2 regions of the Paenalcaligenes hermetiae genome follow, and region 2 is predicted to be linked to the other one. Evidence: riboswitches for the same ligand, from Rfam matches in the RefSeq annotation. Region 2 holds a riboswitch; the other holds the start of a gene.
What was found. Region 2 has a riboswitch for S-adenosylmethionine ahead of ABD980_RS11005 (hypothetical protein). Riboswitches for the same ligand answer to the same signal wherever they lie in the genome.
Positions count from the first base shown of each region.

Region 1: another riboswitch for S-adenosylmethionine. It lies ahead of metX (homoserine O-succinyltransferase MetX); the one in region 2 lies ahead of ABD980_RS11005 (hypothetical protein).

Region 1 is NZ_BAABKD010000009.1:271,905-275,254, reverse strand. Features, by position in the region: gene gshA (glutamate--cysteine ligase) at 1-1,516, opposite strand, end outside; gene ABD980_RS07040 (response regulator transcription factor) at 1,620-1,853, opposite strand; SAM riboswitch at 2,038-2,116, shown strand; gene metX (homoserine O-succinyltransferase MetX) at 2,108-3,316, shown strand; gene metW (methionine biosynthesis protein MetW) at 3,313-3,350, shown strand, end outside.
Region 2 is NZ_BAABKD010000011.1:379,144-382,493, reverse strand. Features, by position in the region: gene ABD980_RS11010 (alanine/glycine:cation symporter family protein) at 54-1,400, shown strand; gene ABD980_RS11005 (hypothetical protein) at 1,459-1,716, opposite strand; SAM riboswitch class V at 1,719-1,785, opposite strand; SAM-I-IV-variant riboswitch at 1,804-1,898, opposite strand; gene ABD980_RS11000 (ferredoxin reductase family protein) at 2,095-3,350, shown strand, end outside.

The DNA.
Region 1 (3,350 bases), on a different contig from region 2:
CTTTTTCGGCAGCCTCTATTTGTTGTTGGGCTGCAATCGAGTCGGTGGCCGCTTGCTCAAACTCTTGCTGTAGCTCGGCCGAAAAAGGCAAATCTAATAAGTGGTTTTTGTGCGCTAGGCTTTGGGCGTAGGTGTAATCCACAAAACTTTGCCCAGACTCGGATATTTGCTTGAGGACACGAGCAGAAGGGCACAGGCTAGCATCTTGGATTTTGGCCATTTGGGCATCCAGCGCTGCCTGATAGAGCGGTTGCTCTGCCCCTTTGTCGAAAAGCGCCGCATAGGGTTGCATGGCAAGGATTAAATCTTCTCCCCAGCTTTTTAGCTCCACGTCTTGCTTGTTTTGATTACGTAGTAGCAGCCCGGGCTTACGACCCTCGACAACCACTTTAGCAAAGTTGTTTTTACTGTCTTGGCAGAATCCACCATCAGGAAAGACGGGGCTAGGCTCGGTAGCACAAAATAATAAAAACACATCCAAAAAGCGTGCGGTTTCCGCTGATAGACCGATAGGATCAAAGGGGTCAATATCTAAGCAGCGCACTTCAATGTATTCCACGCCACGGTTAGCTAAAGCGCTAGAAGGGCGCTCATTGGCTTTAGGCGTGCGTTTAGGGCGAATATTGGAATAGTATTCGTTTTCGATTTGAAGAATATTGGTGTTGAGTTGGATCCATTCGCCATTACGGTGCGTACCAATATCCGCATATGCCGGCCAGCTTGTGGTAGCGGCACGACGCATGCGTAGTAAAAATGTATCCAGATCGTTGTAACAGAGCTGGAGCTCGGCCTGCGCCTCTTTGTTTTGATAGCCAAGATCACTCATGCGCAAGCTAGTTGCCCAAGGCAGACAATAGGTATCAGGCGCAATTTTTTCTAATGGGAGCTGGTGCTCACCCAGAAAATCCTTGGACACGGCTGGCGAGGCGCCGAACAAATACATAAGTAGCCAAGAATAACGCGTGAAATTGCGAATCAAAGCTAAATAGCCATTGGAGCGTTGCTCTTGGAAGGTGCGCCCGTCAATTTGTAATAAAGGCCAAATACGGTCGGGCAGCGAGTAGTTGTAGTGCACGCCGGCAATACATTGCATGCGCTTACCATAGCGCTCTGCTAAGCCGCGTCGATAGACGTGCTTGAACATACCGGTGTTGGAAGTGCCATACCAACCGATTTGAATATCGGCCTCTTCGGGTAAGTGAGCAGGCATCGATTGATTCCAGATGATTTCATCACCCAAGTGGCGTACGACAAATTGGTGCACATGTTGTAGCTCTGTACGTAAATCCTCAACAGAGGCATAGGGAGCGGTAATTAGCTCCAAGAGGGCTTCAGCATAGTCCGTGGTGATACGGCTGTTGCACAAGGTTGAGCCCAAGGCAACAGGGTGAGGGGTAGAGGCAAGAAAAGCAGAGTGATCTACCCGGAGCCCTTCTTTTTCAACTCCCCGACGGATGTCGCTCAGGAGGGTTAAATTTGAAGCAAGGGCTTTTATTGGATTCTGGCTCAATGTCATTACCTACGTTCACTTATTATCCGACTTATGATGTGGTCGATTGTAATGCGCAATCCAAATAAAGGGAAAGACACACGTAGGGAGGCTAGGGGGACGTCGGTTTTTAGCCGCTTTTTGTGACAGGGGGTTCGATGGGCAGCTTGATTAAGGACAGGTGATAGGCTTTGCTAATGGCTGCGGCGCGGTTAGAAACATTGAGTTTATGATATGCATTATGCAAGTGGTACTGCACAGTGTGATGCGTAAGTCCCAGAGCTTTGCCTGCCTCAACATTGGTTTTTCCTAGAGCGATGAGTTGTAAGCAGGCGATTTCTCTCAAGCTTAGTTCTTCGTTCATACATTAACCTCAGTATCATGAAAATGACAAATTATGACTTCGATGCCATTGTTTAAGTCTTTTTTAAAATACTCAAGATCTGAGAGGCTGGTATTAACCCTAGGGGATTTTATTTAGCTCAAACTCTTGTTTTAGGGGCATGACGGGATTTTTGTTTTCGAAGGTGCTAAACTATTTGCTTGTCTTTTTTGTTGGCGCCGATTTGCTTGATCCGCTTGCGGGCGCTCCATAAATCCAGCTAAAGAGGTCCGTCTATGGTCTCCAATACAGCTTCTATTATTATTCCTGATGGCTCGGTCGGTGTGGTTCAACCCGAGATTATTGCTTTTGATGAGCCGTTGCACTTGTCTAGTGGTCAGGTTCTACCCCAGTATGAGCTCGCCATTGAAACCTACGGTCAGCTTAATGACGATCGTAATAATGCCGTCCTGATTTGTCATGCTTTAAACGCCTCACATCATGTAGCGGGCATTGATCCAAATGACCCTAAAAATATCGGTTGGTGGGACAACATGGTTGGCCCGGGTAAAGCCGTTGATACAGATCGCTTTTTTGTGATCGGTGTCAATAATATTGGATCTTGCTTTGGCTCTACGGGTCCAGCCTCAATCAACCCAGAAACTGGTAAACCTTGGGGCGCAGATTTTCCGTTATTAACCGTCGAGGACTGGGTGCATGCCCAAGCGCGTTTAGCGGATTACTTAGGGATCAAAAAATTTGCTGCTGTCATGGGTGGGTCTTTAGGTGGTATGCAGGCGTTAAGCTGGGCGATCACCTGCCCAGATCGCTTAGAAAATTGCATTGTGATTGCTAGCACTCCTCGCCTTACTGCCCAGAACATCGCCTTTAACGAGGTAGCACGTCGTGCCATTATTACGGATCCTGAGTTTTATGATGGAGACTATTACAGTCGTAATACTGTGCCCAAGCGAGGTTTATCTGTGGCGCGTATGGTTGGGCATATTACTTATCAGTCAGACGAGGTCATGGCAGAAAAGTTTGGTCGTGCACAGCGCGATCCTAAAGAAGATGGACAGTACCGCTATGATTATGGCGTAGAGTTTGAGGTCGAGTCTTACTTGCGCTATCAAGGCGAAAAATTCTCTAAGTATTTTGATGCGAATACTTATTTGTTGATTACGCGTGCTTTGGATTATTTTGATCCGGCACGCGCCCATAACGGGGATTTGGCACGTAGCTTAGAGGCCGTTAAAGCCAAGTTTTTATTAGTTTCTTTCACGACAGATTGGCGGTTTACACCAGAGCGCTCACGTGAAATTGTGCAAGCGTTGCTTAAAAACAAAAGAACGGTCACTTATGCGGAGATCGATGCCCCCCATGGGCACGATGCTTTTTTATTAGATGATCGTCGTTATCACGGTGTGGTGCAGGGCTATTATGATCAAATCGCCGAGCAATTGGGCCTAGGGCCGCGGCAACGCACTACAGGAGTTCTGGCATGAGTCATCAGCAATCCGTACAGCCAGTGAGCTTAGC
Region 2 (3,350 bases):
GTAGTATCGATGGTTTATTTGGTGGCCTACAGCAAGGCGTAAGGAGAAAACGCATGGAAAAGCTCATTGAATGGATACATGCAATTAATGCGATTGCATGGGGATCACCCATGCTGATGTTATTGGCGGGAACAGGTTTGTTTCTTACTGTTGGCTTAGGTTTTATGCCGCAGCGTAAACTGGGCTATGGGTTCAGAATGCTCTGGCAAGGGCGACGTAGCACAGAGCAGGGGGATATCAGCCCTTTTAATGCGTTGATGACCGCCTTGTCTGCCACGATTGGTACTGGGAATATTGCAGGGGTTGCGACAGCTATTTATTACGGGGGACCAGGCGCGATTTTTTGGATGTGGCTTATCGCACTCATTGGTATGGCGACAAAATTCAGTGAGGCCGCTTTAGCCGTGCATTTTCGTGAAGTTGATAAAAATGGGCATTATGTGGGTGGCCCAATGTATTACATTCGTAACGGCCTTGGGAAAAACTGGAAATGGTTAGGGGTGATTTTTGCTGTTTTTGGAATGTTGGCCGGTTTTGGTATAGGTAACAGTATTCAAGCAAACTCAGTAGCGGATGTGATGCAGTCTACGTTTAGCGTTCCACCTTTGTTCAGTGGTTTTATCATTGCTGGGCTGGTTGGGTTGGTACTGCTAGGGGGTATTAAGCGCATTGGCGAGGTGGCCGGTAAGCTCGTTCCGGTGATGGCGCTATTTTATGTAGGTGGCGGTTTATTAGTATTGATATTGCATATTGATCGCATCCCCGAAGCGGTGGGGCTAATTCTTTATCATGCTTTTAACCCTACAGCAGCCAGCGGTGGTTTTATGGGTGCCACGGTGTGGGCAGCCATCCGTTTTGGTGTGGCTCGCGGGATTTTTTCCAATGAGGCTGGGCTGGGAAGTGCACCCATTGCGCATGCTACCGCGCAAACGGATAGTCCTATTCGTCAAGGCACGGTCGCCATGTTGGGGACGTTTTTAGACACAATCGTTGTTTGTACTATTACCGCTTTAGTGATTGTGGTGACAGGCGCATGGCAAAGCGGGGAAAATGGAGCCACTTTGTCCGCCTATGCGTTTTCTCAGGGGCTAGGAGAAATTGGGCGTTACATTGTGAGTATCGGTGTTGCTCTTTTTGCTTTTACTACTATTATCGGGTGGAGTTTTTATAGTGAGAAATGCGCACAGTTTTTGTTTGGGGAGAAATCCAATCTACCTTTTCGCTTGATTTGGGTGGTGGTCATTCCTATTGGGACATGGCCTGGTATGGACTTAGCCAGTTTATGGCTAGTGGCAGATACGTTAAATGCGTTAATGGCGGTGCCGAATCTTATCGCATTGTTATTGCTTAGTCCGGTTGTATTTAAACTGACCAAAGCGTATTTTTCTCAGCATCACTAAAACCTAGTAAAAAGCTCGGTAATATGCCGAGCTTTTTACTTAAGAAACGTATTCGGTATTAGCGGTAGCGATTAATAATACGCTGTTTGCAAAGCTCTGCCACCATAGGCTGAATTTTTTCTAATAAGCTCAAGCATGTGTTTTGACCAATGCTACGCCATGCGCCCGAGGGACGTGGGCCAAATAAAGAGGGGGCGTCTGGTTGAAACGCGCCGATAAATTGGTTGCTATCCACATGGGTAATGTGCATATAGCTGGATCCAGGAACTACGCTTCCCGTAAACGTTTGGCCATCGATTTCGAACTGATAAGACATGGTATTTCCTTTTTAGCTCTTTAGCACCATGCAGGGTGAGCAAGTCGGTATAAAAAACCCATAAAAAAAGCCCGCAACAGCGGGCAGCGATATCCCATTGGTTGCGTAATGCCGCATTATTTGTCCACCTTGTGTGGGTCACAGGTTGGCATGGGGGGTAACCCCAACTCGTAATGCATAAAAACACTATAACGGTAAATAAAACCGGTTGTCAAGCGTAGGTGTCATCATACTGCTGGCTATATTGTAAATAATAATTGTTTTTATTATTGTTTTTTTATCTGGAATTAAAGTTGTTTGATAATTTAATTCATGATGTATTCATGAGAGATGAGGTATCTTTGTAAAATAATAAATAGTTATTTTAAGGCTGATTAAATGAAAAAGGTTCTCATCGCTTTTATTGCTTTATTTAGTATTTTATGGGCCTTGGACGCTTTTATGCATCCCATTGCAGGTGGTGATTTATTATGGCAGTGGCGAAATTATCTCTTGTATTACACCGGTGTTGTTTCATTTGCCTTAATGGGATTAGTAATGCTTTTGGCGACACGTCCTGTATGGGCGGAGCGTTGGGTAGGGGGCATGGATCAGGTCTATCAGCTGCATAAATGGGCAGGGATTTGGGCTGTTTTATTTGCGGTGAGTCATTGGTTAATTAAATTATCAAAGCCTCTTATTGTTGCTTTGATTGGTAATGCCAACCGAGCTACTAAAACCCCATTGCTTTCTTTTTTTTCTGACTATAAATCGTTAGCTAAGTCTCTTGGGGAATGGGCAATATATGCTGCTATTATTATGCTGGTATTGACGCTTTGGCGCTCTTTCCCCTATAAGTTTTGGCGACATTTGCATCGTATTATGCCCGTGTTGTTTTTAATGGTGGGCTTTCACGCGTTGGTTTTAATGCCGTTGTCATATTGGACACAACCCATAGGCTTTGGGCTAGTGACGATGTTGGGGTTGGGGCTATATGGTGCATGGCAGGCTCTAACCCAGCGAATAGGGATGAAACATCGTTATTTAGCGCAGGTTGTTCAGTGCGAGCTGGGCCAAGATCAGGTCTTATTTTTGCGTGCGCAAGTTGATGCGCGTTGGCCTAATCACCAGCCAGGGCAGTTTGCTTTTATTTGTTTTGATCGCCAAGAAGGGGCGCATCCTTTCACGATCGCAAGTGCTCCACATGCTGATGGTCATATTGATTTTCGTATTAAGGCGTTGGGCGACTATACGCAGAAAATGGCAGCAAAGATGCGTCCTCATATGTTTTTTGAGATAGAGGGGCCGTATGGTCAGTTTGCATTAGATCGTATTAACCTTCAGCGCGAGCAAATTTGGATTGCCGGCGGCATTGGTATTACCCCATTTATTGCTTGGCTAGAAGCTTTGATCATGCAGCCTCAAGCGGTGACTGCTCAGTTGCACTATTGTATTGATAGAGCCGAGGACAGCGCAGCCTGCCATTATTTGCAGCAATTAGCGGCGCAGTTACCTACTATTCACTTATCAATCCATGAGAGTGCTAAAGGGCAGCGCTTAACGCCCGAACTACTGATGTCAACCATGTCTACCACACAAAACTATGAGCTTTGGTTTTGCGGCCCCACAGGCTTGTTGCACGCGCTTGAAGCAAC